4 regions of the Mesorhizobium sp. B2-3-2 genome follow, and region 1 is predicted to be linked to each of the others. Evidence: predicted binding sites of a transcription regulator. Region 1 holds the regulator's gene; each other region holds the start of a gene.
The links. The regulator PhoB, encoded in region 1, activates phosphate uptake and scavenging genes when phosphate is short. The targets are predictions, from matches to a motif close to TGTCATNNANCTGTCAT.
Positions count from the first base shown of each region.

Region 2: the regulator PhoB is predicted to act here: its motif matches at 4,923-4,939, upstream of FJ964_RS08765 (ceramide glucosyltransferase).
Region 3: the regulator PhoB is predicted to act here: its motif matches at 3,818-3,834, upstream of FJ964_RS18680 (PhoX family phosphatase).
Region 4: the regulator PhoB is predicted to act here: its motif matches at 4,585-4,601, upstream of FJ964_RS26080 (esterase-like activity of phytase family protein).

Region 1 is NZ_VFWA01000023.1:38,291-46,216, forward strand. Features, by position in the region: gene FJ964_RS29635 (ATP-binding cassette domain-containing protein) at 1-332, opposite strand, end outside; gene FJ964_RS29640 (sugar ABC transporter permease) at 348-1,700, opposite strand; gene xylF (D-xylose ABC transporter substrate-binding protein) at 1,842-2,882, opposite strand; gene FJ964_RS29650 (ROK family protein) at 3,139-4,380, shown strand; gene phoB (phosphate regulon transcriptional regulator PhoB) at 4,388-5,077, opposite strand; gene phoU (phosphate signaling complex protein PhoU) at 5,097-5,804, opposite strand; gene pstB (phosphate ABC transporter ATP-binding protein PstB) at 5,830-6,633, opposite strand; gene pstA (phosphate ABC transporter permease PstA) at 6,630-7,481, opposite strand; gene pstC (phosphate ABC transporter permease subunit PstC) at 7,485-7,926, opposite strand, start outside.
Region 2 is NZ_VFWA01000003.1:6,852-14,777, forward strand. Features, by position in the region: gene araD1 (AraD1 family protein) at 1-223, shown strand, start outside; gene FJ964_RS08750 (ABC transporter substrate-binding protein) at 272-1,045, opposite strand; gene FJ964_RS08755 (2'-deoxycytidine 5'-triphosphate deaminase) at 1,144-2,238, opposite strand; SAM riboswitch at 2,316-2,393, shown strand; gene FJ964_RS08760 (O-succinylhomoserine sulfhydrylase) at 2,451-3,641, shown strand; gene FJ964_RS08765 (ceramide glucosyltransferase) at 3,664-4,815, opposite strand; gene apaG (Co2+/Mg2+ efflux protein ApaG) at 5,047-5,439, shown strand; gene FJ964_RS08775 (Hsp33 family molecular chaperone) at 5,638-6,669, opposite strand; gene argF (ornithine carbamoyltransferase) at 6,793-7,704, opposite strand; gene FJ964_RS08785 (aspartate aminotransferase family protein) at 7,720-7,926, opposite strand, start outside.
Region 3 is NZ_VFWA01000007.1:230,786-238,711, forward strand. Features, by position in the region: gene FJ964_RS18670 (phosphatidylglycerol lysyltransferase domain-containing protein) at 1-178, opposite strand, end outside; gene FJ964_RS18675 (NAD(P)/FAD-dependent oxidoreductase) at 509-1,690, shown strand; gene FJ964_RS18680 (PhoX family phosphatase) at 1,748-3,751, opposite strand; gene FJ964_RS31010 (hypothetical protein) at 4,039-4,533, shown strand; gene FJ964_RS18695 (response regulator transcription factor) at 4,714-5,370, opposite strand; gene FJ964_RS18700 (sensor histidine kinase) at 5,367-6,758, opposite strand; gene FJ964_RS18705 (hypothetical protein) at 6,919-7,257, shown strand; gene FJ964_RS18710 (phosphatase PAP2 family protein) at 7,289-7,926, shown strand, end outside.
Region 4 is NZ_VFWA01000016.1:114,449-122,374, forward strand. Features, by position in the region: gene FJ964_RS26070 (MFS transporter) at 114-1,322, shown strand; gene FJ964_RS26075 (MATE family efflux transporter) at 1,335-2,807, opposite strand; gene FJ964_RS26080 (esterase-like activity of phytase family protein) at 2,976-4,466, opposite strand; gene FJ964_RS26085 (FAD-dependent oxidoreductase) at 4,779-7,190, shown strand; gene FJ964_RS26090 (trimethylamine methyltransferase family protein) at 7,203-7,926, shown strand, end outside.

The sequences.
Region 1 (7,926 bases):
CCGAGGAACAGGTTGGCGGCGGCGTCGACATTGTCGGCGAGCGCCAGGGTCTGGTAGATCGTCTCGATGCCGTATTTCTTGGCATCGCGCGGATTGGAGATCGAGGCCTCCTCGCCGTTGACGAAGATTTGGCCCGCATCGCGCTTGTAGGCGCCCGACAGGATCTTGATCAGCGTCGATTTGCCGGCGCCATTGTGGCCGAGCAGGGCCACGACCTCGCCGGGGAAAAGATCGATCGAGGCATCGTCGACGGCGCGAATGCCGCCGAACGCGATTGAGATGTTGCGCATGTCGACCAGCGGGTTGCCGGCGGGAGCGATCCTGTCAGCCATGATTGTCCTCCTCCCTCAAACGCGTTTGCGATAGACGGTGTCGAGCCACACCGCGATCACCAGCACGGCGCCGACGACAATGCTCTGCAGCGGCGAGTCGACGCCGAGCAGCACCATGCCGGATTGGAGCGACTGCATCAAAAGCGCGCCCAGCATGGCGCCGATGATGGTTCCCGAACCGCCGGCGAGCGACGTGCCGCCGATGACGGCCGCCGCGATCACCAGCAATTCATCCAGCGTTCCAAGCACGTTGGTGGCCGAGTTCTGCCGGGCAGACGAGATCGCGGCGGCGATCGTGGCCAGCACCCCCATGATCATGAACACTTTCATCGTGATCCAGCGCGTATTAATGCCGGCGAGGTTGGCTGCTTCCGGATTGCCGCCGATGGCAAAGACATAGCGGCCGAAACGGGTGCGTTTGGTGATGAAGGTCATGACCAGCCCGACGGCGATGGCCATCAGCACCGGTATGGCGATGCCGTGGGCGATGAACAGGCCGCCCTCGGGCACGGTGATGTTGTTGGCGGCTGCATATCTGTTCACGATGCCGACCGGCCACGGATAGGAATTGGCCAGCCAAACCGCGCCCATGATGACGGCGCAGGTCACCACGCCAATCAGCGTCTCGGCCCAGATCGGACGCAGCGGGAAACGGAAGCGCTTGCGCTGCACCCGCCCGTTGAACAGCGCAAGCACCACCGCAAGGCAGGCGGCGATACCGACCACCCAGCTCCAGGTGGCGCCGATCGATCCGGCCGGGCCGCCGCCCATCAGCTGGAACGTCGTGTTGAGCGGCGCCACCGTCTGGCCGCTGGTGACCCACCAGGCGGCACCGCGCCAGACCAGCAATCCGCCCAGCGTGACGATGAAGGCCGGCACTTCGAGATAGGCGATGACGAAGCCCTGGAAGGCGCCGATCAAAAGGCCGAGCACCAGGCCGATGATCAGCGCCAGGATCCAGATCCATGGGTTGCCGAGCTCGAGTCCGACCATCCGCACCAGGAAATGCACCTGGGCGAAGCCCATGACCATGCCGATCAACCCTTCGGCGGAACCGACGGACAGATCGATGTTGCGCATGACGATAACCAGCACCATGCCTGAGGCCATGATGGCGACGGCCGAGGTCTGCACCGACAGGTTCCACAGATTGCGCGGCGTGAGGAAGGTACGGCTGTCGAAATCGAGCGGATTGACGCCGAGACGCAGGCTGGACAGGACATGCAACCCGATCCAGATCAGCAGCAGCGCGCCGATCATGCCAAGCATGCGCGTGTCGATCTCGGTCGCCTTCAGGAACCGGGCGACGGCGCCGAGCTCCGACGCACGCGCGGTGTCGGCCTGCGGGTTGGACGTCGTGTCGGTCATGATTTTCTCCCACCGGCCTGCCCGTCTGACGCGGATGCCGGAACCCAGCCTAGAAGTTACCCGCCCGGGGCGGAAAAACAAATCTTCTTGAAAAAACGCCGCGGCTTGGCAGCCGCGGCGTTCATCGCTTGAAATGGAAGATCAGTTGCAGGCCGCGACGCTGCCCGCCGCGACGCCGGCACAGACCTCGTCCTTCTTGATCCAGCCAGCGTCGATCACGACGTTGAGATTGTCCTTGGTGATCGCAACCGGGGTCAGGAACAACGATTTGACGGTGTTCCCGCCGGGCGTGGTGAAGTCCTTGACGCCGGCAATATCGGTCATCTTCTTGCCGTCGGCCAGTTGCGAGGCGATCTCCGCGGCGTTCTTGCCGAGTTCCCGCGCGTCCTTCCACACCGACACGGTCTGCGTGCCGAGCGCGATCCGGTTCAGCGCGGCATGATCACCGTCCTGGCCCGACACCGGCACGGTGCCGGCCAAACCTTGAGCCGTCAGCGCCGCGACGACGCCGCCGGCAGTGCCGTCATTGGCCGCGACCACCGCGTCGACCTTGTTGTCGTTGGCGGTCAGGAACTGCTCCATGTTCTTCTGGGCGTTGGCCGGCAGCCAGCCATCGGTATAGGCCTCGCCGACATTCTTGATCTTGCCGCTGTCGATGGCGTCCTTGAGCACTTCCATCGAGCCCGAGAACAGGAAATCGGCATTCGGATCCGCACCCGAGCCCTTGATGAAGACGTAGTTGCCTTCCGGCTTCACCTTGAACACTTCGCGGGCCTGCATGCGGCCCACTTCCTTGTTGTCGAAGGTCAGATAGAAAACGTCCTTATTCTCGATCAGGCGGTCATAGCCGACGACCGGAATGCCTTCGTCGAGCGCTTTCTGCACCGCCGGGCCGATGGCGGAGGCGTCCTGCGCCAGGATGATCAGCGAATTGGCGCCCTGCGAGATCAGGCTCTCGACGTCGGTGAGCTGCTTGCCGGGGTTGGACTGGGCGTCGGCGGAAATATACTTGTCGCCGGCGGCTTCGATCGCCTTCTTCATGGCGGCCTCGTCGGTCTTCCAACGCTCTTCCTGGAAGTTCGACCAGGAAACGCCGATGACCTTGTCCTTCGCCTGCGCGACCGACGCGAGCGTCAGCGACATGGCGACACCCGCCAGGATAGCGGCTGTGAATCTCTTCATCTTATCCTCCCTGCGCCGCGTATGGCGCGACCAAACAGGCCCGAAGGCCGGCACAAAGGCTCTATTTTTTCGAGCCTCGAAAAAACACTGGTCCATCGTCGGAACGCTGTCAACGTCGATTCTGATGTATTTTGATGTCCTCGTGAATTTTTTTCGAGCTCCGGAATAAATAATGACAGCCAAGGCCGGTTCTGCCAGTATTTGGCGGTCGCTGGGCCTGGGGAGAGAAGACGGCGACCGGGAGGATGCGAGAAACATGTCGGTCGGAATTCGCCACGACGATCTGCGCCGACGCAATCGGGCGATGGTGATCGCGGCCGTGCGCCGTGCCGGGCAGCCGTCGCGCACCGAGATTGCCGCGACCACCGGGCTCAGCCACTCCACCATATCGGCGATCTCCTCCGACCTGATCGGCGAAGGCATCCTGGCGCAGAGCAAGCCGAGCGAGGCCGGTGCGATGAAACGCGGCCGGCCGCAGATCGGCCTCAGCCTCAACCCTGAAGCCGCGGCGGTGATGACCGTGGTGCTGTCGCTGAATTTCCTCTCCGTCGCCGTCATCGACTATGCCGGCCAGGTGATATCGGAGGAGCAACGCCGGCTGGACACGCTGACCATGTCGCGCGAGGCGCTGATCGGCGAATGCGTGGCCATCGTCAGGCGACGGTTCGAGGATCCCGACCTCGACGTCGCCAGCATCGCTCGTATCGCGCTGGCGATCCAGGGCATCACCGATACGGATGCGCGCGCCATGCTGTGGTCGCCGATCACGCCGCAGACCGACATCGCCTTCGCCGACATACTGGAGGCCGAGTTCGGCATTCCCGCCACCATGGAGAACGATTGCAACATGATGGCGGTGGCGCTGCGCTGGCGCGATCCCCGGCGTTACCGCGACGACTTCATCGCCATCCTGTTGTCGCACGGCATCGGCATGGGCCTGGTGCTGAAGGGCGAACTGTTCACCGGCACCCATTCATCCGGAGGCGAGTTCGGCCACATGATCCATCGCCCGGGCGGGGCGCTCTGCCGCTGCGGCCGGCGCGGCTGCGTCGAGGCCTATGCCGGCAACTATGCCATCTGGCGCAACGCGAGGCAGCTTGGCGAGGACACCGAGCCCGTCGACGTCAGCGACGCCGACATGCGTGCGCTGGCGGCCTCGGCGCGCGAAAAGGACGGGCCGGAGCGCGAAGCCTACCGCAAGGCCGGCGAGGCGCTGGGCTATGGCCTTGGCAGCCTGTTCGCCCTGATCGATCCGGCGCCGGTCGCCATGGTCGGCGTCAGCGCCGCCGCCTTCGACCTGATCGAGCCGGCTCTGCGCGAAGCCATTGCCCAGACCGCCGGCGGCCAGCACTCGAAATCGATTTCCTTCGACACCGAGCCGAACGAACTGCCGCTGATCCGCGAGGGCTGCGCCATGCGCGCGCTGACCTACGTCGACCAGGAAATTTTCGCACCGGGGGCACAGGCGAAATCAGGCGTGGGCGAGAATGTTGCGTGACATATCCCTAGTCTTCGCGGATCGCATACCCCGCGCCACGGATAGTACGGATCACGTCAGGCATGCGGCCGTTGTTGACCGCCTTGCGCAGCCGGCCGACATGGACGTCCACGGTGCGCTCGTCGATGTAGATCGTTTCGCCCCAGACATTGTCGAGCAGCTGGCTGCGCGAGAACACCCGGCCCGGATGGCGCATCATGAATTCGAGCAGGCGGAACTCGGTCGGCCCGAGCCGGATCTCGCTCTTCTTGCGGTAGACCCGGTGCGATTCACGGTCGAGCACGATGTCGCCGACCTTGAGCACGCTGGACAGCACTTCCGGCTTGGCGCGGCGCAGCAGCGCCTTGACGCGTGCCATGAATTCCGGGGTTGAGAACGGCTTGACCAGATAGTCGTCGGCGCCGGTGGAGAGACCGCGCACCCGGTCGCTTTCCTCGCCGCGCGCCGTCAGCATGATGATCGGCAGCCGCTCGGTCTCGGGGCGCATCCGGAGACGGCGGCAGAGTTCGATGCCGGAAACCGCCGGCACCATCCAGTCGAGCACAAGAAGGTCGGGGACATTCTCCTGCAAGCGGATCTCGGCTTCGTCGCCGCGCGTCACCACCTCGACCTGGTAACCCTCCGATTCCAGATTGTAACGGAGCAGCACACCCAGCGGCTCCTCGTCCTCCACCACCATGATGCGTGGCGCGATCATCGACTGGTCACCCCTGCCGTCACGCCGCTGGCGCCGACATCGCCGTCTCGTCCTGCTTCGGGCGATTGGCGGGCAATTGCGTGCCGGTCAGCACATAATAGGCATTTTCGGCAATGTTGGTCACATGATCACCGATGCGCTCGAGGTTCTTGGCGCAGAACAAAAGATGCGTGCAGGCGGTGATGTTGCGCGGATCCTCCATCATGTAGGTCAGCAGCTCGCGGAACACCGATGTGTATTTGACGTCGATGCGTTCATCGTCGGCGCGCAGCTTGGCAAGCGCCGAGGCATCACGGGCGCCATACTCCTCGATCACGCCCTGCACCTGGATCAGTACCAGCTGCGCCATGGCATCGATGGAGTGCGACAGGTCGCGCGGCGTGGCGGCCAGGCCGACGGTGCCGACGCGCTTGGCGATGTTCTTGGCCAGATCGCCGATGCGTTCGAGATCGCCAGCCATGCGGATCGAGCCGACGACATGGCGCAAATCATCCGCCATGGGCTGCCGCTTGGCGATCAGGGTGATGGCGCGGTCGTCGAGTTCGCGCTGGCGCGCATCCATGATCGCGTCGTCGGAGACGATGCGCTGGGCGAGCGCGTTGTCGGAATTCAGGAGCGCCTTGGTGGCGCCGCCGACCATCGATGAGGCGAGATCGCCCATGTCGCGGATCAGCCTGCTGATCTGTCCGAGATCTTCGTCAAAGGCTGCGACTGTATGTTCGGCCATGATCTTGGTCCTCGTATGCCTGGGATCAGCCGAAGCGGCCGGTGATATAGTCCTGCGTGCGCTTCTCGCGGGGCGACGTGAAGATCTTCTCGGTGCGGTCGAACTCGACCAGCTCGCCCAGATACATGAAGGCGGTCTGCTTCGACACGCGCGCCGCCTGCTGCATGTTATGGGTGACAATGACGATCGTGTAATCGGCCTGCAGCTCGTCGATCAGTTCCTCGATCTTGGCGGTCGACAGCGGATCGAGCGCCGAGGCAGGCTCGTCGAGCAGGATGACCTCTGGCTTCACCGCCACCGTGCGGGCGATGCAGAGGCGCTGCTGCTGGCCGCCCGAAAGGCTGAGGCCACTGGCGTTGAGCTTGTCCTTGACCTCGCTCCACAGTGCCGCGCGCTTCAGCGCCTGCTCGACACGGCCGTCCATCTCGGCCTTGCTGAGCTTCTCATAGAGCCTGACGCCGAACGCGATGTTCTCGTAAATCGACATCGGGAACGGCGTCGGCTTCTGGAACACCATGCCGATCTTGGTTCTGAGCAGGTTGAGGTCCTGCGAACGGTCGAGGATGTTCTGGCCGTCGAGCAGCACCTGGCCCTCGGCGCTCTGCTTCGGGTAAAGCTCGTAGATGCGGTTGAAGACGCGCAGCAGCGTCGACTTCCCGCAGCCCGAAGGCCCTATGAAGGCGGTGACGCTGCGCTCGGGCAGCGACAGGCTGATATCCTTCAGCGCCTTCGACTGGCCGTAGTAGAAATTGAGGTTCTTGACCTCGATCTTGGCTTTCTCGACCGCGACTTCGGGCGTGTTCAACTCGGTGGACAACATCGGTTTCATCTGTCCTCTCTGCGTCCGGTAAGGCTGCGGGCCAAGATGCTCAGCCCGAGAACCGTAAGGGTGATTATGAGTGCGCCGGTCCACGCCAGCTGCTGCCATTCCTCGTAGGGGCTGAGAGCGAACTGGAAGATGGTGACGGGCAGGCTGGCCATCGGCGCGTTGAGATTGCTCGACCAGAACTGGTTGTTGAGCGCTGTGAAGAGCAGCGGCGCCGTCTCGCCGGAAATGCGGGCGATGGCCAGCAATATGCCGGTGACGATGCCCGACAGCGCCGCACGGTAGGCGACCGAGCGGATGACCACCCAACGCGGCGCGCCGATCGCGGCGCCGGCCTCGCGCAAGGCGTTAGGCACCAGGTTGAGCATGTCCTCGGTGGTGCGCACGACGACCGGGATGACCAGGATGGCCAGCGCGACGGCACCGGCGATCGCCGAGAAATGTCCCATCGGCCGCACCAGCAGCTCGTAGACGAACAGGCCGACGATGATCGAGGGTGCCGACAGCAGGATGTCGTTGATGAAGCGCACGATCGTGGTGAGGCGCGAGAAGCGGCCATATTCGGCCATGTAGGTCCCAGCGAGGACACCGATCGGCGTGCCGACGATGACGGCGATGACTGTCATCATGATACTGCCGTAGATGGCATTGAGCAGGCCGCCGGCATCGCCGGGCGGCGGTGTCATTTCGGTGAACACAGACAGCGAAACACCCGACAGGCCCTTATAGAGCAGTGCGCCGAGGATCAGCGCCAGCCAGGCCAGACCGACGCCCGCCGCCGTGACGCATAGCGTCATCATCACGGCATTCCTGCGCTTGCGTCGATTGTGAAGCGATGTGGCCGTCGACATCGGTCAGGCTCCCGTGCGGCTGTCCATGCGCAGCAGCATGTAGCGCGCAAGGGCAAGGATCAGGAAAGTGATGACGAACAGGATCAGGCCGAGCGCCACCAGCGAAGACGTATAGAGATCGCCGTCGGCTTCGGTGAATTCGTTGGCGATGGTTGCCGAGATCGTCGTGCCGGGCGCGAAAAGCGAGGCGCTGATGCGGTGGGCGTTGCCGATGACGAAGGTTACCGCCATGGTTTCGCCGAGCGCGCGGCCGAGGCCGAGCATGACGCCGCCCATGATGCCGACGCGGGTATAGGGGATGACGACGCGGCGCGTGACCTCCCAGGTCGTGCAGCCGATGCCATAGGCCGATTCCTTCAGCACCGCCGGCACCGTGTCGAAGACATCCTTGGTGATCGAGGTGATGAAGGGCAGGACCATGATGGCAAGGATCAGCGCCGAGGTC
Region 2 (7,926 bases), on a different contig from region 1:
CACCATCGCCAATCTCGAACACCACCATTTCAAATATTCGGCTTTCCGCCAGCCAGGCGACGTGCATGTGCACATGTTCGGCACCGCGACCCTGTCCTTCGCCGACGGCATCAAGACCGAAGCCGGCGACGTGTTCGAGATCGAGGCCGGGGATTTCGGCCTGCCGCTGCGCAACCCGCTCGAAATCGAAAAGCCGGTGAAGGTGGCGGTGAAGGCGCTGTGAGATGAGCGCGATCTCCTCCCTGGTGGGAGGAGATCGGCAGCTTCCATCTCAATAAATATCGAAGTCGAAATACTTGTCCTGGATCTTCTTGTAGGTGCCGTCGGCGACGATGGCGTCGATGGCTGCGTTGAGCTTGTCGCGCAGCGCCGTATCCTCGAGACGCACGGCAATGCCGGCTTCGGTCTCGGTGCCCTTGACGTCGCCGACCATCTTGCAGCAACCGTCGCTCGCCTTCTTCATCCAGTCCATCAGCACGAACTTGTCGGAAAGGACGGCATCGAGGCGGCCGTTCTGGAGATCGGTGATTGCCTCTTCCTGGGTGGGATAGAGCTTCGCTTCGGCGCCGGCCTTGCCATAGACGTCCTGGGCGTAGTTGGCCTGCGTGGTCGCCGCCTGGGCGCCGACCGTCTTGCCGGCGAGCGCCGCCGGTTCGGTCGAGGCGATGTCGCTGTCCTTCAGGGCGACGAGCGACAGCGGCGTCGTATAGTATTTGTGGGTGAACGCGACCTGCTTCTTGCGCTCCTCGGTGATGCTCATCGAAGCGATGATGGCGTCGAATTTCTTGGCCTGCAGCGCCGGGATGATGCCGTCCCAGTCCTGGGTGACGATCTCGCATTCGACCTTCATCTGCGCGCACAAGGCGTTGGCGATGTCGATGTCGAAGCCCTCGACCTTGCCGTCGGGCGTGATGGTGTTGAACGGCGGGTAGGCGCCCTCGGTGCCAATCTTGATTTTCTCCGCCGCATGCGCCGACAGGGCGCCGGCACCAAGCGTCAGCATGGCGGCGGCCGCCGTCGATATGATCCATTTCGAAATCTGCATTTTCATTCCCCTTGAGCACCGCCACGTCGGCGGCCGGCGAGGCAGCCAAGCATGGCGGGCCGGCGCAGGCAAGTATCTTGCCTGACGGTGATGAGCGTTCAGGGCGCGGCGCGAAAGTGCTTGGACAGCTTCAGGCCCTGCGCCTGGTAGTTGGAGCCGAGCTCGGTGCCGTAAAGCGCCTGCGGCCGCTTCAGCATATGCTCGTAGACCAGCCGGCCGACGATCTGGCCATGATCGAGGATGAACGGCACCTCATGGCTGCGCACTTCGAGCACGGCGCGGCTGCCGGTGCCGCCGGCCGCCGAGTGGCCGAAGCCCGGATCGAAGAAGCCGGCATAGTGGACACGGAACTCGCCCACCAAGGGATCGAAGGGCGTCATTTCGGCCGCGTAGAGCGGCGGCACATGCACCGCTTCCTGGCTGACGAGGATGTAGAACTCGTCCGGATCGAGCACCAGCTCGCCGGCGCCGCTCTTGTGGATCGGCTCCCAGAAGTCGACGATCTCCTGCGCCGCGCGCTTGTCGACATCGACGAGGCCGGTATGGTGCTTGCCGCGATAGCCGACCAGCCCGTCACTGTCGCCGTTGAGATCGATCGACAATGCAATGCCGCCGCCGGAGATGTTCGGCGGTTCGGTGGCGACCAGCATTTCGGCCCGGTGCAATTGATGCAACTCTGCTTCCGAGAGCAGCGCATTGCCGGTGCGGAAGCGTATCTGCGAAAGGCGCGAGCCGGCGCGCACGACGATCGGGAAGGTGCGCGGGCTGACTTCGAGATAGAGCGGGCCATGATAGCCGGCGGCGATCTTGTCGAACTCGTGGCCGCGATCGGTCATCACGCGGGTGAAGATATCGAGCCGCCCGGTCGAGCTCTTGGGATTGGCGGACGCCGAAATTTCCGCCGGCAGCGCCAGGCTTTCGAGCAGGGGCACGATGTAGACGCAGCCGGTTTCCAGAACGGCGCCGTCGGCCATGCTGATCTCGTGCAGCTTCAGCCGGTCGAGTTTTTCACTGACCTTGTGATTGGGACCCGGCAGGAAGGACGCGCGCACCCGCCACGCCTTGTCGCCGAGCCTCAGATCAAGGCTGGCCGGCTGGATCTGGTCGGCGTCGAGCGCACGCGACGACTTCAGCGCGCCGGACTGGAACAGCGCCGCAATGTCCTGATCGGGAAGAATTCCTGTCTGCCGCAAAGTCTGGCTCCGCTCTGCTGGTACAAATCTCTTAATGAAGCCGGCAATTGACGCAAGCGTGGCGCGGGTCTAAAGGGTCGTTATCCCGTGGTGATTTGGCCGGTCGGCTTGCAGCCACGTTAAACAAGTCGCTAAAGGACCGTCGGGCCGCAAGGCCGTATGGACCGGTTGCGACTTTTTCGCGGCCGGTTTTTTTGTGTTTGGATAGGACGATGACGAGCAAGACGCGCAACTGGAAGCCTCAGACCGCACTCGTGCATGGCGGGACCCTGCGTTCCGGCTTCGGTGAAACCTCCGAGGCGATATACCTGACCCAGGGCTATGTCTATGAGACGGCCCAAGCCGCCGAAGCCCGCTTCAAGGGCGAGCAACCGGGCTTCATCTATTCGCGCTACGCCAATCCGACCGTAGACATGTTCGAGAAGCGCATGTGCGCGCTCGAAGGCGCCGAGGACGCGCGCGCCACCGCGTCCGGCATGGCGGCGGTGACGGCGGCACTCCTGTGCAGCGTCAAGGCCGGCGACCATATCGTTGCGGCGCGCGCGCTGTTCGGCTCCTGCCGCTGGGTGGTCGAGACGCTGGCGCCGCGTTACGGCATCGAGGCGACGCTGGTCGACGGCACCGACATCGCCAACTGGGAAAAGGCGGTGCGGCCCAACACCAAGCTGTTTTTCCTGGAAAGCCCGACCAACCCGACGCTTGAGGTGGTGGACATATCAGCCGTCGCTTCGCTTGCCAATTCGATCGGCGCGCGGCTGGTCGTGGACAATGTCTTCGCCACGCCGCTGCAGCAGAAGCCGTTGCAGCTCGGCGCGCATGTCGTGGTCTATTCGGCGACCAAGCACATCGATGGCCAGGGCCGCTGTCTCGGCGGCGTCATCCTGTCGGACAAGAAGTGGATCGACGAGAACCTGCACGATTATTTCCGCCATACCGGCCCCAGCCTGTCGCCGTTCAACGCGTGGACGCTGCTGAAGGGCCTGGAAACGCTGCCGCTGCGCGTGCGCCAGCAGACGGAAAGCGCCGGCAAGATCGCCGATTTCCTGGCCGAGCAGCCGGAGATCGCCCGCGTCATCTATCCCGGTCGCGCCGACCATCCGCAGGCTGACGTCGTGAAGAAGCAGATGTCGGGCGGCTCCACCCTGATCTGCTTTGACGTCAAGGGCGGCAAGCAGGGTGCCTTCGCCTTGCAGAACGCGCTCGACATCGTCCTGATCTCGAACAATCTCGGCGACGCCAAAAGCCTGATCACCCATCCGGCGACGACGACGCACAAGAACCTCAGCGACGAAGCGCGCGCCGAGCTCGGCATCGGACCCGGCACGCTCAGGCTGTCGGTCGGGCTGGAAGATACCGACGACCTGCTGGACGACATCGCGCAGGCGTTGAAGGCCGCGAAATAGAGGGCGAACTCAACCGCCGACATCAAGCGCGCGACGGCGTCTCTTCGAGCTCGGCCGCCTTGGTGCCGATGGTCATGGCGTTGCCGCGCCAGTCGACGGCCCCGCCCAGCCAACCGCGCACCCAGATCGCGGGCAACATCAGGTCGCGTGCGATCATCGAGGCGACGATGCGCGGCGACAGATACCAGCCCTTTGCCGAGGCGAGCATGCATTCCGGCAGGTAGGCGAGCGCCAGCACGCAAAGCGCTGTCATGGGCAGGCTGACGCCGGCGCTGGCCGCGGCGATCAGCGCCAGCACGAGCGGGGCCGCCACGCCGGTCAGGATCTCGGGTGCGAAGAACAGCGGAAAGGTGACGCGGCGCAGGCGCGCCCAGCGGGTCTGGCGCGACCAGATCTCACCCGGCATGCGCCGCCCGAGCGGCTGCTCGAACGGTGAAGCGACGAGATTGACACGCAGGCCCAGCCTGTTGACCAGCTTGGTCGACGCGGCATCCTCCGCGATCTCGGCGGCGAGCGCACGGATGCCGCCATTGGCGTCGAGCATCTGCTTGTTCCACAACATGCTTTTGCCCTGGGCAAAGCCGAGGCCAAGCGCCTCGCCGGCATATTGCCAGCGCGCCTGCAGCGTGTTGAGGAAGGCGCATTCGACTTCTGCCCAGAAACCGTCAGGGCGTGAACCGATCGGCGTGGAGCAAACCAGGCCGGTGTCCCGCCGCCATGCCGCCATCAGGTGCTGGACGTAGTCTTTCGGCATCAGCACGTTGGAATCGGCGAGAATGACCCAGTCGTGGCGCGCAGCCTCCCAGCCCTTGACGCAATTGTTCAGTTTCGGGTTGGCGCTGATGCGGTCGTCGCCGGTAAGCAGGCGGGCCGGTACGGCTGGAAAGCGGGCGATGGCGGCGCGGATCGGCTTGACCGCGGGGTCGTCGGCATGGGCGACACAGAAGATCAGTTCGTAGCGCGGCCAGTCGAGCGAGAAAGCGCGCTCAAGCGTCTCATGGGTAAACGGCTCGACGCCGCGCGCCGGGATGACGATCGACACAGGCAGCGGCTTGCCGGCCGGCGGCGCGATGGCGGCGCGCCGTTTCAGGCGCGAGCAGGCGAGCAGGATGCTGGCGAGATTTGAGGCGATGAGAGCGATCGAAAGCGAGCCGGTTATGAGAGCGAGTTCCATCGATATCCGGTCACTCCAGAAAAACCGGCCCGCTTGGCCGCCGTTTTCGACAGTTCGACAGAGCGCCCGAGTCGCCCGGCATTGCTGGCGCACACCATCATTGTCATGTGTCACTCAAATGACATTGTTTGTCGGCACTTGCCCCTGGAGGTGGCAACTCGGACGCGCACGGTTGATCGAACCGTAAAGAGCGTCGAATGTTCCACACCGGATGTGTTTTTGGAGCCGCTCATGTACCGCGCCGTCACGCGCAACATAGAAGTGCAGGTCAGGCCGTTCTATCTCGAGGACCGCTCGGATCCTACGGAAAACCGCTATGTCTGGGGCTACCAGATCACGATCGACAACCAGTCCGACGAATTCGTGCAGCTGTTGTCGCGCTATTGGCACATAACCGACGGCGCGGGCCGCGTCGAGGAAGTGCGAGGCGCCGGCGTGGTCGGCGAACAGCCCGAACTCAATCCCGGCGACAGCTACCAATACACGTCGGGCTGTCCGCTTTCGACGCCGTCGGGGATCATGGTCGGCCACTACACCATGCGCAACGAGCGGGGCGAGACATTCGACATCGCCATCCCCGCGTTTTCGCTGGATCTGCCAGGGACGAGGCGAACGGTGAATTAGCGAAAGCGGCGGCGACAGCCTCTTTCTCCCCGTTACTATACGGGGAGAAATGTCCGGCAGGACAATGAGGGGCGGCGTCGACTCTGGAGATCTATCTCGCGCACCGAATGAAGACTGCCCTAACGCCGAACTCAGCGCTGCCCCTCATCCGCCTGCCGGCACCTTCTCCCCGTATAGTGACGGGGAGAAGGAAGCACTTCACTGCGCCGCAAACTCGGCCGGGTCGAAGTCATATTGCGTCGAGCAGAACTCGCAGGCGACGTGGATGCCGCCGTCCTCGGTGCTGTCCTTGATCTCCTGCGCGGAGAAGCCCTCAAGGATGCCGCGGATCTTGTCGCGGGAGCATGAGCACTGGTCGGCGACGGGAACGCCGCCGAAGACGCGCACGCCATGCTCGTGGAACAGACGGTAGAGCAGCCGCTCGGCGCCGATGGTCGGATCGATCAGTTCGGTCGGCTCGATGGTGCCGAGCAGCGCCAGCAATTCCTGCCAGGAATTGTCTGTGGGATCGTGGATCTCCTCGCGCGGATCGCCATCCCCGCCGGGCAGGTCAGGAACGCGCATGCGCTCGGAGGCCTGCGGCAGGAACTGCGCCAGGATGCCGCCCGCCCGCCACTGCTCGCGCGCCCCGCCGGGGCCGGGCGTCAAAAGCTTGGCGACCGACAGCCGGAGATCGGTCGGGATCTGCTCCGACTGGCGGAAATAGGTGCGCGCGGCCTCTTCCAGGGTCTCGCCGTCGAGTTGGACGATGCCCTGGTAGCGCTGCGTGTGAGCACCTTGGTCGATGGTCAGCGCCAGCACACCGTTGCCGAGCAGCGTTTGCTGCGAGGTCTCGCCGGCCGCAATCAGCGCCTCCAGCCGGTCGGCATCGAAGCGCGCATAGGCACGCAGCGCCGAGGGCGTGGAAAAATCCGCGACCAGCATGTCGACAGGCCCGTCGGTGCGGGTCTGCAGGATGAACTTGCCCTCGAACTTGAGCGAGGTGCCTAGCAGCACCGTCAGCACACAGGCTTCCGCGAGCAGCCGGGCGACCGGCTCGGGATAATCATGGCGGCCAAGGATCGCATCGAGCATCGGCCCGAGCTGAACGGTGCGGCCGCGCACATCGAGCGGGCCGACCTCGAAGGGCACGACGTGATCATCGCCGGCGTAACCGAATTCGCCGAGTTTGGGGTGATGTTCAGCCACTTGATGGGTTTCCAGCATGACAAAGCTCCAGGGCGCGGCCATGCCGCCCTTTGGGGAGCAGGCGTCTAAACGCGCTTGATTTGCGTGATGCCGCGCAGATAGGCATCGCGCCTCCGGAGATCAAGTTCCCCGGCACGTCAAGCGCCAAGACACTTCAAGTCCACTTCAGGCCCCAAGACACCAGGCAAGCACGGCCTTCTGGGCGTGGAGCCGGTTCTCTGCCTCGTCGAAGACCACCGAATGCGGACCGTCGATGACCTCGTCCGTCACTTCCTCGCCGCGATGCGCCGGCAGACAATGCATGAACAGCGCGTCGGGCTTTGCCTTGGCCATCAGCTTGGCGTTGACCTGGTAGGGCGAAAACACGTTGTGGCCGCGCGCGCGGTGCTCCTGGCCCATCGACACCCAGCAGTCGGTGACGACGCAGTCGGCCTGGTCGACGGCTTCCTCTGGCGAGCGGGTAAAGGAGAGCTTGCCGCCATGCGCCTTTGACCAGTCGACATGCTTCTGCGCCGGCTCGCTGCCTTCGGGCACCGCGACGTTGAGGTTGAAGCGGAACCGCGCCGAGGCTTCCAGCAGCGAATGCAGCACGTTGTTGCCGTCGCCGGTCCAGGCAATGGTCTTGCCGGCGACCGGACCGCGATGCTCCTCGAAGGTCATGATGTCGGCCATCAGCTGGCAAGGATGGGTATCGTCGGTGAGCCCGTTGATCACCGGGATGGTCGCATTCTCCGTCAGCTCCAGCAGCCGCTCATGCGAGGTGGTACGGATCATGATGGCATCGACATAGCGCGACAGAACCTTGGCTGTGTCGGCGATGGTCTCGGAGCGGCCGAGCTGCATCTCGGTGCCGGTCAGCATGATGGTCTCGCCGCCAAGCTGACGCATGCCGACATCGAAGGAGACGCGCGTGCGCGTCGACGGCTTGTCGAAGATCATCGCCAGCACCTTGCCTTCGAGCGGTTTCGAGCGCTCGCCCGCCTTGAGGCGCGCCTTGCGCTCCACTGCGTCGGTCAGCATGGAGCGCAGGTCGCCTTCGGAAACGGCGGAGAGGTCGGTGAAATGACGAAGTGACATCAGGAGCTTTCGAATTTACTTCGCGGCTTCAGCGGCGATGGCCTCGGACAGGGCCTTGGCGCCGGCGCGAATGCGCGCCAGCGCTTCGTGGATCTCGCTGTCCGTGACGGTGAGCGGCGGCAGCAGGCGAATGACGTTGTCGCCGGCCGGAACCGCGAGCAGATGCTGGTCGCGCAGCGCCATGTTCACCTTGCCGTTGGGCATGGCGCATTTGAGGCCCAG
Region 3 (7,926 bases), on a different contig from region 1:
AACCGTCGGCGTCGCCGAAATAGGAGAGCCTGCCTTGCACGGCGGAGGAGTAGGCGAGCGAGAAATCGCCATGGCGGCGCACCAGCGCCAGCCGTTCGGCATGGGTGAACGCCTGGCGCTCGACCTTGGGCGAGGCACGCTCGAGGATTTTGTCGAGATAGATCCGCAAGGAGGGCATGGGTCGAGATTCCGCGTGCATCTGCGGCGCGCACCCGGGTACGCTATACGCCGTGGCGCCTTGATTTTGCACAGGAAGCCGAAAAAAGCGTTTCGAGGACTTCGGATTCCTGTACCTGTAACAGAGATCCGCCAGCCCCCGGATCTCGAATCAATCACATTGCCGCGACCTGATTATCGCCGATCTCGCGTATATGCCATATAGGACGCAACCGCGGTGCGGCGCATGGCCTCGAAATCCGGGGCCGATCTGCTGTATGGATCATGCGCGGGAGGGCGTCCTGCCGGTGTCGGCGGAAGCGCCACAAGGTGGAATGGGGTTCGTGATCGAATGGCAGATACGAAAATCAGACCGGCAGCGCACCAGACGGTAACCATCGAACCGGCGATCGTCATCGGGGCCGGCGCCGCCGGTCTCGCGGCAGCGCAGGCGCTGATCAAGGCCGGCGTGGCGACGGTGGTCCTGGAAAAGGAGCGCCGGTTGGCCGAGCCATGGCATCGGCGTCACCAGCAGCTGCGCCTCAATACGCACCGCGATCTTTCGGCACTTCCCGGCCTTGCCTATCCGAAGGGCACGCTCGCCTTCCCCCACAGAACCGCCGTCATCCGCTATCTCAACGATTTCAGCGAGGCGAACCGGCTGCCGGTGGAGCTCGGCGTCGCCGTCGAGACGGTCCTGTTCAAGGGCGATCACTGGGCGATAGCGACCAGCGCCGGGATGCGCCTGGCGCGCCACGTCGTGATCGCCACCGGCCGCGACAGACAGCCGTTCATCCCCGAATGGAATGGAATGCGGGATTTCGCCGGCCACATCATCCATTCGGCGGATTTCGGCGACGCGAAGGACTATGCCGGCAAGAAGGTGCTGGTCGTCGGCGCCGGCAACTCGGGTATAGACGCGCTCAACCACCTGGCTCAGGCAGGCGCCGCCTCGCTGTGGCTGTCGGCCCGCAATGGTCCGTCGGTCCTGCCCAAGCGCATCGGCAAGATTGCCGTGCACCGGCTGTCGCCGCTGATGGCGCGGTTGCCTTTGCGGGTCGCCGATGCGGTGATCGCCTTGACGCAGCGACTGGTTTTCGGCGACCTGACGAAATTCGGCGTGCCGCCGGCACCGGTGGGCGGCGCCAGCCGCCTGACCACCGACTACACCGCGATAGCCGCCGACGAGGGCGCGATCGACGCCATCCGCTCGGGCAGGATCACCGTGGTGCCGGGAGTGCGGGAATTCACCCGCGACGGAGTCATCCTGGCCAATGGCAGCCTGATCGATCCCGATATCGTCATTGCCGCGACGGGCTACCGCACCGGGCTTGAGCAGATGGTCGGCGATCTCGGCGTGCTCGACGGCAAGGGCGTTCCGCTCTTCAACGGCGGCGATGCGGATCCGAAACTGCCTGGCCTCTGGTTCACCGGCATGCGGCCGAGCATCCGCGGCTGCTTCGCCAATGCCGCCATCCAGGCCAAGGCGATCGCCGAGCGGATTGCCCGGCGGATCGCCAATTCCGGCCCCTGAAACGTGCTGGTGGTTCGTTTTACGCGTCGGACGGAAACCCACTTTCCTGCAATTGCTCTAAATCGCGATCTTGCCGCCGCCTTGCCTGGTAATGGCGACGACCGCCGGCCGCACCGGCATGTCCGGCTTGAAATCGGGCCAGCGCGTCGACGGATCCTCATAATAGGACGGGCGGCCGAACGCCTCCCAATCCTCGCCGCCGTCGCCCGGATGCTGGACGGCGACGAAGGCAGTCTGATCGTCGGGCGCAAACAGCGGCCCGCACATTTCAGCGCCGATCGGCACGCGGAAAAACAGTTTTGACGTCGCGCGCGCCAGCCCTTCGGTGTCGACCGCCCACAGGCCGTCGGTGCGGCCGGTGGCCTTCGGGCCCTGGCCGTCGGTGGCGACCCACAGACGCCCGGCCGAATCGACCGCGCAATTGTCGGGCATGCCGAACCAGCCATTGGCCGTGGTGGCGGTGGAGAAGGTGGCGCCGACATCGGCAACCGCCGGATCGCCGCACTTCAGGAGCACTTCCCATTTGCCCTTGGTGCCGGCGAAATCGCCGCCATCCTCCGATATCTCGATGATGTGGCCGAAGACGTTGTCGGCGCGCGGGTTGGCGGCGTCGACCTGGTCGGCCTTGCGCTTGGAATTGTTGGTCAGCATGACATAGACCTTGCCGTTGACACCATTGGGCTGGATGTCCTCGGGACGGTCCATCTTGGTAGCGCCGAGCAGGTCGGCGGCACGCCGCGTCTCGATCAGCACGTCGGCCTGGCCGGCAAAGCCGTTCTGCGCCGTCAGCGGACCGTGGCCGAAGACGACCGGCAGCCATTCCACCGTACCGTCGGCGGCGAATTTGGCGACATGCAGCGTGCCGTCGTCGAGCAGGTTCATGTTGGCGGCGCGGTCGTCCGGATTGAAACGGCCCGCGGTGACGAATTTGTAGACGTAGTCGAAGCGCTCGTCATCGCCGAGATAGAAGACGACGCGCCCATCCTTGGCGACGATCGATTCGGCGCCTTCATGCTTGAAGCGGCCCATTGCGGTGCGCTTCCTCGGCGTGGATGCCGGATCGTTGACGTCGACCTCGACGATCCAGCCGAAACGGTTGGGCTCATTCGGCTCCTTGGCGAGGTCGAAGCGGTCGTAATGCGCGCCCCATTCATAGGCCCCTTCCGGAATGCCGAGGCGCTTGTAATTGGCGGCTTCCTTATGGCCTTCCGGCAGTTCGCCCGAGAAATAGCCGTGGATGTTCTCCTCGGCCATGACATAGGTACCCCAGGGCGTGACGCCGCCGGCGCAGTTGTTGAATGTGCCGACGACCTTGGTGCCGGATGGGTCGGCATTGGTCTTGACACGGTCATGACCGGCGACCGGGCCTGACAGCGCCATTTCGGTGTTGGAGGTGATGCGGCGGTTCAACTTGCCGTCGCGCACCACCTGCCACTTGCCGCCTTCCTTGCGGATCTCGACGATGGTGCCGCCATGTGCCGCCATCTCGACGTCGACCTGCTCCTTCGAGAGCGGTGCGAGTTCGGCCGCTTTCTTGCCGTCCTTCTCGACGATCTTGACGATGCCCGGGAACATCAGATGCGGATTGGTGTATTCGTGGTTGACGACCAGCAGGCCATGCTCGGCGGAGCCATCGATCCCGATATAGCCGACATAGTCGTTGTTGTAGCCGAATTGTCTTGCCTGGGCCTCAGCCGACTGTCTGGCCGGGTCGAACGCCGGCGAATCGGCAAACAGCGGATCGCCCCAGCGCAACAGCACGTCGGCATCGTAGCCCGACGCGACATGGTGCTTGTCGTCGATACCGGCTTCGAGTTCGTCGAACGAAAAGGCCGAACCCTCGGCGGCACGCGCATCGTCGGCGGCCACGAGCGCCAACGGGCCGACGGTGGCGGCGATGGCCGAGACGGCCAGCGAACCTTTGAGGAAGGCGCGGCGGGAGAACCGCTCGGCGATGATTTCGCCCATGGTGCTGTTGTCAGTGGGGTTGGTCGCCGGACCTTCGTTTTCCTCAAGCAGGCTGGTGCGGAATCTGGCGTCGGGCGAGCGATGGTCGGTCATGGGTCTGCCTCTGGCTTCCTGGATGGCTGGAGCGTGTCACGCGTTTCGACCCCTTATAGACGATCGGTCACACTTTCGTGACATTCGTGCACCCGCCAGCTTGACCGCGAACCTCGCGCCACATCCGGTTTGAAACTCGGACTAAGGTCCTAAACCGATCGGGGCGAAGGTCCGGATTGCCGCGGCATCGGTCGTGGGCCACTTACACGAACACGCCATGTCGCCGATGGTCGCGTACCTGCACGAGATGGCCTCTGAATTTGCCGGTCCGATCAAGTGAGGGACTGATGCGCAGCTCGATCATGGCTCATTGTTGCTGGCTGGCCCTGAGAGCAGTGCCGGCACTGGCGCTGACCATAGCCCCCTATCACCTCGATTTTCACGGTTCCACCGCAGGCATTGCCGCGTCCGGCGCCCAAGCCGCACCTGGTGGGAACGGCGGCAATGGGGGTAACGGGGGTAACGGAAATGGTGGGGGCGGGAATAGCGGCGGCGGCAACAATGGCAACGCCGGTGGCAACAATGGCAACGCCGGCGGTAACGGGAACAATGGCGGCGGCAACACTGGCAAGGGGAAGGGTGCCAACAGCTCCGGCAAGCATGTGAACGCAACAACCGGCGATCGTGTCGAAATAGACGATAACAAGATCGTGGTGCAGCACCCTAACGGCTTCGGCGAAGAGATCGAGAAGGGTCGCTTCAAAATGACCGACGCGCTGGGACGCACGATCGTCGAGCGCCCTGCGACGGCGGCGGATATAAGCCGCCTCAAGGGGCTGTAGAGCGGGCATCGCCCGCTCTACGTGTCACCTCCGCCGCCCCCCGGCGGAGGTGAGCTTGTCGCTCCGGCCCCGTACAGGGGCCGTCTTTTTTTGCCCTGGAGCGTTCCGCTGCACCGCGCTTCAGGTTTTCATTTATGCGTGTCGTTATCCCAAACCGGGGATCCCTTGCGGCGACCAGGATTAGCTGCCGGCCCGATCCCGCGCTTCGCGCATCAGCAGCGCCGCCTCGGTGCGATTGCGCACGTTGAGCTTGGACAGCACACCGGTCATATGATGCTTGACCGTTTTTTCCTGCAGCGCCAGCCGCAGCGCCACTTCCTTGTTGCTCAGCCCTTCCGCCACCAGCTGCAGGATCTCGGCCTCGCGTCCGGTGAGCTGACGCAGGCGGTCCGTCCTGCCGTTGGCCGGCTGCAGCGATTGCAGGTCCGAAAGCAGGCGGGCCGACAGGGTCGGCGACACATAGGTCTCGCCGGCCGCGACACCATGCAGGATTTCGGCCAGCATGCGCGAGCCGACCCCCTTCAGCACATAGCCGCGCACACCGGCGTTCAGCGCCCGCGCCACGTCGGCATTGGCCTCCGAGACCGTCAGCATGACGATCTTCTGTCCGGGATTGGCACCCAGTATGCCGGCCACCGACGCAAGACCGTCACCCGGCATGCTGATGTCGAGCAGCAGTATGTCGGGCTGCAAAGTCGAGGCGATGCGTTCGGCATCCTGCGCCGTGGCGCCCTGGGCCACCATTTCGAAGCCGCCGATCTCCGACAGGCTGCGGGTAACGCCTTCGCGAAACAGCGGGTGGTCGTCGACAATGGCGACACGGATGGTAGCGATCATGGTTGATCCTCGACGGCTAGCGTAATCATCAATCGTGTTCCCTGCGGGCCGGTCGTGGTCTCGAACTGGCCACCAATGCTTTCGATGCGCTCCCTGATGCCGGCGAGCCCCAGGCCCTCGGCCCGCCTCGGATCGAATCCGGGCCCGCCATCCGATACTTCAACGAAGAACTTGCCGCCTGTCATCCCGGCCTTCACCTCCTGATCCTTGCCCTGCCCATGACGGTAGGCGTTGTTCAGCCCCTCCTGGACGAAGCGATAGATGCTGATCTTCTCCGAAGCGCCCAGTTCGGGCAACTGCCTGGATAGGGTCAGCGCCACGGAACTGCGGGTCCTGCGTTGATGCTCGTCGACGGCAAGACGCAGAATGTCGCCGGCCGCGGCCGTTTCTATCTGCGGCAGGACAAGGCCGTTGCAGATGCCGCGGATTTCACGCATCGCGTCGTCCAGCGCCATGCGGATCATGGCGATCTCGGCGTTACGGCTGTCGCTGGAGGCACCCTCGCCGGAAATGGCGGGGCTGTCCAAACGCAGCGCCGCCAGCGCGACGAGCTGAGCCGGCCCGTCATGAAGGTCGGCACCGATGCGACGCAAATATCGTTCATTGAGCGCCGTGGCACGGCGCGACGCCTGCTGGACGCGCAGGCGCAGCGCCCGGTTCTGCGAGACCAGCGCCTGCAGCTCGGAGACCTGGCCCTGCAGAACGCCGCGCTGCTTGTCGATGGTGCGGCTGCCACGTATGACGATCCCCGACAACAGCAGCAGCGCCGCCAGCGTGGCGCCGGCCACGATCAGCCAGCTCGACAGCAAGGCGGAAGCCAGAGCCGCCTGGAAATCGTCGGCGATCTCGTAGAATTCGGTGACGGCGACCACCTCGCCCGACCAGGGTTCGCGGACTGGATTGTAGATTTCCAGCAGCGGCACGCCGGCGGCCCTCTCCTCCTCGTCGTCCTCGTCGCCTAGCTCGTTGAACTCGGCGACGACATTCCCGGCGAAGGCGGCACGCAGGTTGGCGCTCGGGCCGAACTGCCGGCCGATCAAGGCCGTGTCCTTCGAATACAGCACCGTGCCGTCCCGACGCCACAGCTTGAAGGAAAACAGCCGTTTGCCGAGCGCGCCTTGGCCGAGGGTCTCGTCAAGCGCCCGTTTGACGGTGTCATCGAGCTGGCGGTTCGTGCGCAGATCGGGGAGCAGCGGAGCGATCACGCTGTCGACATAAAGGGCAGTCGTGGCCGCCGAATTATGGAGCACGCTTTCGCGGATTTGCGCGGTGACCCAGAAGCCGACCACCAGCATCACCGCAAGCAGCCCAAAACCGCCGGCAATGATGAACTGCAGAGCCAGCGTAAGTCCGTTCCAGCGCCGCGACAAGGTTTCGAGAAATCGCACGACACGCTCCTCGCCCCCACCCGCAGGGGCAGGGCAGTGGCCGCGACTTTGGCGCTTCGGTCCTGCCGACACAAGAGCCTGGTCCCACGGCAGCTGCTTGACGTCCCGACGCGCTTGCGAAACAAGGCACGGACGACCGGCATCAATATCGAGGGGCAGGGTGAGTTTTTCGGGGTTACTTCAGCTCGGTCTTTCGACCGTGATCTTTCTGCTGGCGGCGGCGGCGGCCAAGCAATGGGGGATGGCGCCCAGCCTGGGCAAGATCGTGCTGACGCTTGCGCTCTATTCGCTGGGCAACCTGATCATGCTGCGGCTGGTTCGCGAGTTCGGCATGTCGGTGTCGTTCAGCCTGTCGGCCGTCATCCAGCTGGTATCGGTCAATCTGGTGGCGCTGATATTCTTCGGCGAACGCATCAATACGCTGCAAGCGGCCGGCATCGTGCTGGCGATCGCGGCCGTGGCGCTGATCACGCTCGGACCCTATGTGCAAGGGCGATGACCGGCAAACCATGGTTGCGAAACGAGGTCCGATGAAGACTGCGGCAAAGGCTCTGCTGAGCCGGGTCGAATTCCCGGTGCTGCTGGCCGGCCTTGTGGTCGCCGCCGGCCTCTGGGGCTTCGTGGAATTGATGGAGGTGGCACGGGCCACCACGCCGCACGCCTTCGACGCTGAAATCATGCTTGCCTTCCGCCAGGCGGGCCAACCCGGTATCCCGGTCGGCCCGCCGTGGATGGAAGGGGCGATGCGCGACATCACCAGCCTCGGCAGCACCAGCGTGCTGGTGCTGATCACGGCGGCGACGATCATCTATCTGCTGTTGATCCGCAGGCCCGGGACCGCGCTTCTCATCTTCGTCGCCGTGGCGGGCGGCCAGACGCTGTCGAGCCTGCTGAAGCTCGGCGTCGACCGGCCGCGGCCCGAGCTCGTCTCGCATCTGGTCAACGAGACCTCGCTTTCCTTCCCGAGCGGCCACGCGATGCTGTCGGCGGTGACCTATCTCACATTGGGCTCGCTTGCGGCGCGCTTCCTGCATGGCCGGACGACGAAGATCTATGTTCTGGCCCTCGCCGTGCTGACGACGGTGCTGGTCGGCATCAGCCGCATCTATCTCGGCGTCCATTGGCCGTCGGACGTGCTGGCCGGCTGGTGCGCGGGCTTTGCCTGGGC
Region 4 (7,926 bases), on a different contig from region 1:
GTTCCGGTCCACGCAACATCCACCATGCTGTCAGGAGCCTGCCGGCCGGCCGGAACGTTGGGGATAAGGGAGCGTTGAGGTCGCGATCCCTGAAACGACGAAGAGGTTTGGCCATGGCCTTTCGTGACTTGGCGCATACGCGCAACGAAGCAGGCGGCGAGGCTCTCGCAATCCCGGTGGTCGCCACAATGATCGCCGTTCTGTTCGCCGGCAGCACCGTGCTGACGCCGCTCTACATTATCTACAAGCAGCAATTCGGCTTTTCACAGATCACGCTGACGCTGGTCTACGCGGTCTATGTCGTCGGCAATCTCGGCGCCCTGCTGATGTTGGGCGGCGCGTCGGATGTCATTGGGCGCCGGCCTGCCGCTCTCGCAGCCATGGCCGTCGCCGTCGCCAGCGCGCTTGTCTTTCTGTTCGCCAACAATGTCGTTTCGCTCGATGTGGCGCGCGTCCTGAGCGGGCTTGGCATCGGTGTCGGCGCGGGGACCGGAACGGCATGGATCGCCGAGCTTCTGCCCGACGCGGACAAGGCGCGCGCCAGCGTCATCGCCACCAGCACCAATTTCCTCGGCCTGGGTTTCGGCGCACTCGTCTCGGGACTGTTGGCGCAGTATGAACCGTGGCCCTTGCGCCTGGTCTTCATTGTCTATCTGGCGGTGCTTGTGATCGTCTCCATCCTGGTCTGGCGTACACGCGAAACGGTGGCGGAGCCTGGCGGCCTCGGGCAGATTTCCATGCGGCCGCACTTTGCCGTGCCGGATGAAATCCGCGCGCGCTTCGTCGCGCCGGCGGTGACCGGTTTCGGCGCCATGGCGCTGGTCGGCTTCTACGCAGCGGTGGCGCCAAGCATCCTTGCGCAGCAACTGCATGAGACGAACCATGCTGTCGCCGGTGCGCTGTTCTTCGAATTGGCGATCGTCACCGCGCTCAGCATCGTAGCGTTGAAGCAAATGCAGAGCGGCAAGGCCATGCTGGCCGCGCTGGCGTTGATGATTCCCAGCATCCTCATGGTGGTGGCGGCGCAGATGCTGGCGTCGATGGCCCTGATGATTGCCGCCACCGCCTGCTGCGGCCTGACGGCCGCACTCGGCTATCGTGGCAGCCTGCAGGTGGTGAACGAGATCGCACCGGAGGATCGCCGCGCGGAAGTGGTATCCAGCTTCTTCATCTGCTGCTTTATCGGCAATGCCTTGCCCGTCATCGGCATTGGCATCATCTCGACCTATGCCAGCCCCATCGCGGCCAGCCTGGCGTTCGCCGCGATGATCATCGTGTTTGCGCTGGTCGCGCTGGGCTTTGGGTTGAAAAACAGGCCTTGAGAGCGGCCAGCCTCAGCCGTTCGGCGTCTCGGGGGAAAGATGGGCGCGTTGCCGCGGCACGCCGAGCCCGGTGTCGGGCGGCTCGCCGGCGGCCGGCCTGTTCTCGATCATATGCAAAGTGCGCCAGCCGCCGAAGCGGTAATAGCCCGCGGCCAGCAGCAGGGAGGTGATCGAGCCGGCGGGGAAACTCCACCACAGCGCTTCCTCGCCGATCACATCCCGCATGAAATAGGCAAAGCCGGTGCGCACGACCAGTACTGAGATCACCAGGATGACCAACGGCGGCATCACGGCGCCCGTGGCGCGTACGGTGGCGAACAGCACGATGGTGATGCCGAACAGGATGAACGACCAGGACGCGACGTTGTTGATGTGAGCGGCGATGTCTATCGCCGCGCTGTCGCGGCTCAGGAACAGACTGAGGATCGAGCGGTCGAAGACCCATAGAAGTGCCACGAGAGCGCCGGTCAGCACCAGGTTGAAGCCCACGCCTGACGCAGCGATGCGGCTGATGCGGTCCCAGCGGCCGGCACCGACATTCTGGGCCGCCATCGAGGACACGGCCGCGCCGATGGCAAGCGCGGGCATCTGGATGTAGGTCCATAACTGCGCGGCGATGCCGTAGGCGGCGGCCACCTGCGAGCCGTAGGAATTGACGATGCCCATCACCGTCAGGGCCGCGGCCGAAATCACGATCATCTGCAAACCCATCGGCATCCCCTTTAAGACGACGACGCGCAGCAAGGCGGGATCCGGCCGCAGCAGCGCCAGATTGGCGCCGGCCAGACGCAACGGGTGCTTGCGGACATAGAGCACGATCAGGATGGCAATGACGCTCACTGTCTGGCCCACAAGCGTCGAGATTGCCGAGCCTGCGATGCCGAACTCGGGGAACGGCCCGACGCCGCGGATGAGCAGTGGGTTCAAGATGATATCGAGCACGACGGCGAGCGCCATGAAAAAGAACGGCGTGCGCGAATCGCCGGCCCCGCGCAGCACCGTCATGACAAAGGACAGAAGGTTCATCATTGGCACGGCCACGAAGATGATGCGCAAATAGGAGCGCGCCAGCGGCAAGGCGTCGGGCGGTGTACCGAGCGCGCCCAGAATGGCGTCGACCCAGATCCAGCCGCAGACGGCGAACAGCATCGAGACGAAGAAGAAGAAGGTGGCGCTGGTGCCGACGATGCGGCGCGCCTCGGGCAGGTCGCGGGCGCCGACCGATTGCGCCACCAGTATGGTGGCCGCCATGCCGATGCCGAACACCGTGCCGAGGATGAGGAACAGCACCAGGTTGGCATTGGAGGTGGCGGTGAGCGCGGATTCGCCGAGGAAGCGGCCGACCCAGACGGCGTTGACCGAGCCATTGAGCGATTGCAGCACGTTGGAGCCGAGCACCGGCAGGGCGAACAGCAGGAGCGTGCGTGGAATGGGGCCGCTGGTCAGGTCACCGGTGCGCCGGCGCGCGGGCATCTTTTCATCCATGGCGGGCAATCCGGCAAAGCTGGTTCTTTTGAGTCCGGCACGCAGGATACCGCAGGGCCGACCGGGATGCACCTTTGCGAAAGGAGCGACGGCGGGCAAGGCATGCCGTCGTGCATCCGATCATGCTTGTCGGGCCGGAGGCGCCGCCAGGCGCCTCCGGTAAGATGCTTACTTCTTGGCGAGGCCGGGAAGCGTGACCTGATAGACAAGGAACATGGTGTCGACATCAGCACCGTCCTCGGCCTTGTAGGGCGCGCCGACCTGGAAGCCGTCCTGTGCAAGGAAGTCGTTGTCGTTGGCGACGAACAGGAAATAGTCGTCGGGCAGCTTCGGATCGAGCACGCTCGCCAGCGACATCGCTTCCCACTTCTCCGAGAGGTTGTCCTTGTCGTTGGGCGCGCCATTGTGCAGGCCGAAGCGGGCAAGCTCGGCCTTGTCGTTGATGTCGATGAACGGCGTCAGCCTTGCCGGCGTCACCGACGGATCGAGCATGCCCTTGGGCGCCACCGGCTTGTCGGCGGCATCGAAGGGACCGCCGGCGATGTCGGTCGCGCCGGAAAGGTCGACGATGTCGATCTTGCGATAGAGCGACTCGTCGCCCTTCAGGCCCTGGCCGTTGCCGCTGTCGCGCGCCAGCATCAGGAAAGCGGTATCCGACAGCGCCACGATCTCGCTTTGCGCAGCCACCTTGGTCTTGCCCTTGGGGTCCTTGAACACCGGCAGCGGCACGACGTATTCGTGCGCCAGCTTGAGATGGGCAAGATCGGAGGCGTCATAGACCAGCGCCCTGGTGTTCTGGCGTGTCGAGGCCGAATCACCGCCATCCTGCCGTGTTGCCGACTGCAAAACCGCGATCAGGAACTTGCCGTCCGGCGTCATTGCCATGCCTTCGAGGCCCTGATTGTTCTGGCGGCCGGTCTCGGGATCCTTTGGATCGGGTTCGGCAGCACCTGGGCCCGGATTGTCGGAAGCAAAATTGGCCGTGCCGTGGCGCATCGGCACGAGCGCGGCCGGGGGCTGGGTCGCCGACATCAGACGGCCGTCGGCGGAGAAGCGGTAGATGTCGGGACCGTATTCGTCCGAGACAAGCATAGTGCCGTCAGGCAGCCGCACAATCGCCTCGTTGTCGAGCGCGAGCTTGCCGTTGTCGGCCTGCGGCAGGACAGGCATGTCGCCAGCGGCGGGACGCACGCCGTTCAACGGGTCGAGACCGCTGGCGTCGGCACCCTTGTCGTCGGTCAGGAGCATGGTGTCAGCGAGCGTCGCCTTGAGACCGGTCTGCTCCTGGCCGGCTGTGGGCGCGGCACCTGGCGCCGCAGGGGCGAACTCGATGTTGATCGTGTTGAGGCGCGGCCGGTAGTCGGTGGTGCCGACGACGTTATAACCGCGGTCGGGCAGCAGCCAAAGCGAGCCCTTGTAGGTACCGGCATCATGCCTCCAGCCCGCGGTGTCGATCGACATGCCGGAACCGGAGCCGAAGGTCTCGCCGAACCTGTCGCGCTGGCCGGCCGGGATGCGGCCAACCCCCACAAGCCCCTTGTTGACGAAACTGTCGCCGCCGACGCTGGCCGAGCTGTCGGCGAAGGCGGGCAGCGAAACGGCCGAGGCCGCCAGCGCGGCGGCCAGCAGCCGCAACGAGAATAAGCGTAGATCCGTCATGGATATCCCCTTGATGACAAAGCGCCGGGACGGCGGAATTCTGAGGCTGCCTGGGGGCGGCGAGGCTGCCGCCCTGGAGGGCCGCTTGTGCCCTCGCCAAGCGGTCTAAGGCGCGAACATGATGCTTGCATGACAGTTGTTGGTGACGCATTCGCGTCGGCCCGCCGCGACGCTGCTGGGGAAGTGCGGCCGCGCCGAAAAATCGATCGTTCCGACACAGGTTCGACAGCGTCCAGGAGCTGTCCGTAGTACTAGACACTTATGTACAGTACGTATAGGGTGCCCGTTTCGGACAGTCCGGGGAGGGAAGCCTTGAGGTCTCATTACCGCGCAGTCGTCATCGGGGGAGGAGTGGTGGGCGCTTCGGTGCTTTATCACCTGGCGCGGTTCGGCTGGTCGGATGTGGCCCTGATCGAGCGCGCCGAATTGACGGCGGGCTCGACCTGGCATGCGGCGGCGGGGTTCCACGCGCTCAACGCCGATCCCAATGTCGCCGCGCTGCAGGATTACACCATCAACCTTTACCGTGAGATCGAGGCCGAATCCGGCCAGGACGTCGGCCTGCACATGACCGGCGGGGTCAACATCGCCAGCGATCCGGCGCGCTGGGAGTGGCTGAAATCGGCCTGGGCGGTATTCCAGTCGGTCGGCATCGAGACCGCCCGGCTGGTGACGCCTGACGAGATCAAGGCGATCTGCCCGATCGTCGATGTCACCGGGGTGCTCGGCGGCCTCTACGATTCCAACGAAGGCCATCTCGACCCCTACGGCACGACGCATGCATATGTCGGTGCCGCCAAGAAGCGCGGCGCCGACGTCATCCTGCGCAACCGCGTGGTCGAGCTGAAGGCGCGGGCCGATGGCCATTGGGGCGTGGTCACCGAGCAAGGCACCATCACCGCCGAGCATGTCGTGAATGCCGGTGGGCTGTGGGCCAAGCAACTCGGCCGCATGGCCGGGGTTGAGCTCCCGGTAACGCCGATGGAGCACCATTATTTCGTCACCGAGGACATTCCGGAAGTCGCTGCCCTCGACAAGGAGCTCGGCCTGGCCGTCGATCTCGACGGCTTTTCCTATCTGCGGCAGGAGCGCAAGGGCGTGCTGCTTGGCGTCTACGAGCAGAACCCGAAGCACTGGAACATGGACGGCGCGCCTTGGGATTACGGCATCGAGCTTATCCCCGAAGACATCGACCGCATCAGCCCGGAACTTGCCAAGGCGCATGAGCGCTTCCCTTGCCTGGCGACGGCAGGCATCCGCAAATGGGTCAACGGCGCCCTCACCTTCACCCCGGACGGCAATCCGATCGTCGGGCCGGTGCGCGGCCTGAAGAATTACTGGGTCGCCTGCGGCGTCATGGCCGGCTTCAGCCAGGGCGGTGGCGTCGGCAAATCGCTGGCCGAATGGATGATTTGCGGCGAGCCGCAGGCCGACATCTTCGGCATGGACATCGCCCGCTACGGCGCCTTCGCCGCGAACCGGGAATATCTCAGGCAGACCACGCGCCAGTTCTATTCTCGCCGTTTCGTCATGACCTTTCCCAACGAGCGGCTGCCGGCGGGCCGGCCGCTGAAGCGCCCCGGCGCCTATGACGGCATGAGTGCGGCCGGCTGCGAATGGACGGCCTCCTGGGGGCTGGAAATCCCCGCCTATTTCGCGCCGATGGGATTCCGCGAGGAGACGACGCTCGGGCGCTCCAACGCCTTCGACATCATCGGCGACGAGGCGCTGCAAGTCCGGCGCGCCGCCGGCCTCATCGATATCTCGGCCTATGCGCGCTACGCGATCTCAGGATCGGGCGCGGAGGCCTGGCTCGATAGGCTTCTGGTTTGCAGGCTGCCGAAGGTGGGACAGGCGAGACTGGCGCCGGTGCTCGGGCCGGACGGGCGGCTGAAGGGCGATCTTACCGTCTTCAACTGGGGCAATGGCGACTACTGGCTGATGGGCTCCTACTATCTGCGCGAATTCCACATGCGCTGGTTCGAAGCGCATGTGGCTGAAGGCGTTTGCGTCACCGATATTTCAGATGCGATGTCCGGCTTCCTGGTCACTGGTCCCAATGCCAGAAAGATCGTCGAGCGCACGACGCACCAGGACATCTCCTCCAAAGCCTTGCCATTCATGCCATGCGGCGAATTCGACATCGGCATGGTGGGGGCGCGGATGGCTCGCCTTTCGATCGCCGGCGAGCTCGGCTTCGAGATCAACTGCCCGGCCACCATGCATGCCACATTGCGCGAAACGCTGCTTGCCGCCGGTGAGGATCTCGGCCTCGCCGAAGTTGGCTATTACGCACTCAACGCGCTTCGGCTGGAAAAGAGCTTCGGCATCTGGTCGCGCGAATTCACGCAAGGCTACACGCCCGGCCAGACAGGGCTCGACCGCTTCATCGCCTTCGACAAGGGCGATTTCGTTGGCCGCGAGGCGGCGCTGAAGGAGCGCAAGCCGGGTGTTGGACGACGCATCGTGACGCTGGAAGTCGATGCCGTCGATGCGGACGCCAGCGGCTTCGAACCGGTCTGGCACGGCGCTCGGCGCGTTGGCTTCGTCACCTCCGGCGGCTTTGGCTACACGATCGGCAAAAGCGTCGCGCTGGCGTTGGTGGATGACGATTTTGCCGAGGAAGGAACGGCGCTTTGCGTGCACATTGTCGGCACCGAGCGGCCGGCGCGTGTCATTCCGGCTTCGCCTTACGATCCCTTGGGCAAGGCGATGCGGCAATGAGGAGGTTTCCGGATGATCGATGACGCAGCACGCGAAAGCAGGCGCGAGCGCCGACGGGGACGCATCGGCGAGGCCGGCAGCGAGAGCAGCCGCCGGCCCAATTACCGCTTGCTGAAGAACCCGTTCCTACCGCAGCCGATCTTTTCGGACGACCACGTCGCCTCGATCCACGATACGGCGCTGCGCGTGCTGGAAGAGCTGGGCATCAAAGTTCTGCTGCCGCAGGCGCGCGACCTGCTCGCCCGCGCCGGCGCCCTGGTCGACCCCGATACCGACATGGTGCGGATCGGCCGCGACATGGTGGCGGCCGCGCTGGCCTCGGCGCCGCGATCGATCCACGCTCATGCCGGCGCACGTGCCCGCGACCTGCCGCTCGAACTCGGCTCGATGACCTTCCTGGCGGGCTCCGGCGCGCCGAACGTCACCGATCTCGAGCGCGGCCGGCGGCCCGGAACGCTGGCCGCCTTCGAGGAACTCATCAGGCTGGTGCAGCATTTCGACGTCCTGCATATGCTGGGACCCTGCATCGAGCCGCAGGACATCGACAACCGTTTCCGTCACTACGCCGTCAACCGGGCGCAACTGACCCTTTCGGACAAGTTCCCGTTCGTGTTCGCGCGCGGCACTCCGCAGGTCGACGACAGCTTCGAGATGATCAGGCTGGCCCGCGGGCTGTCCGAAGACGAGTTTCGCTCGGGCGCCCATTGCTACACCGTCATCAACACCAATTCGCCGC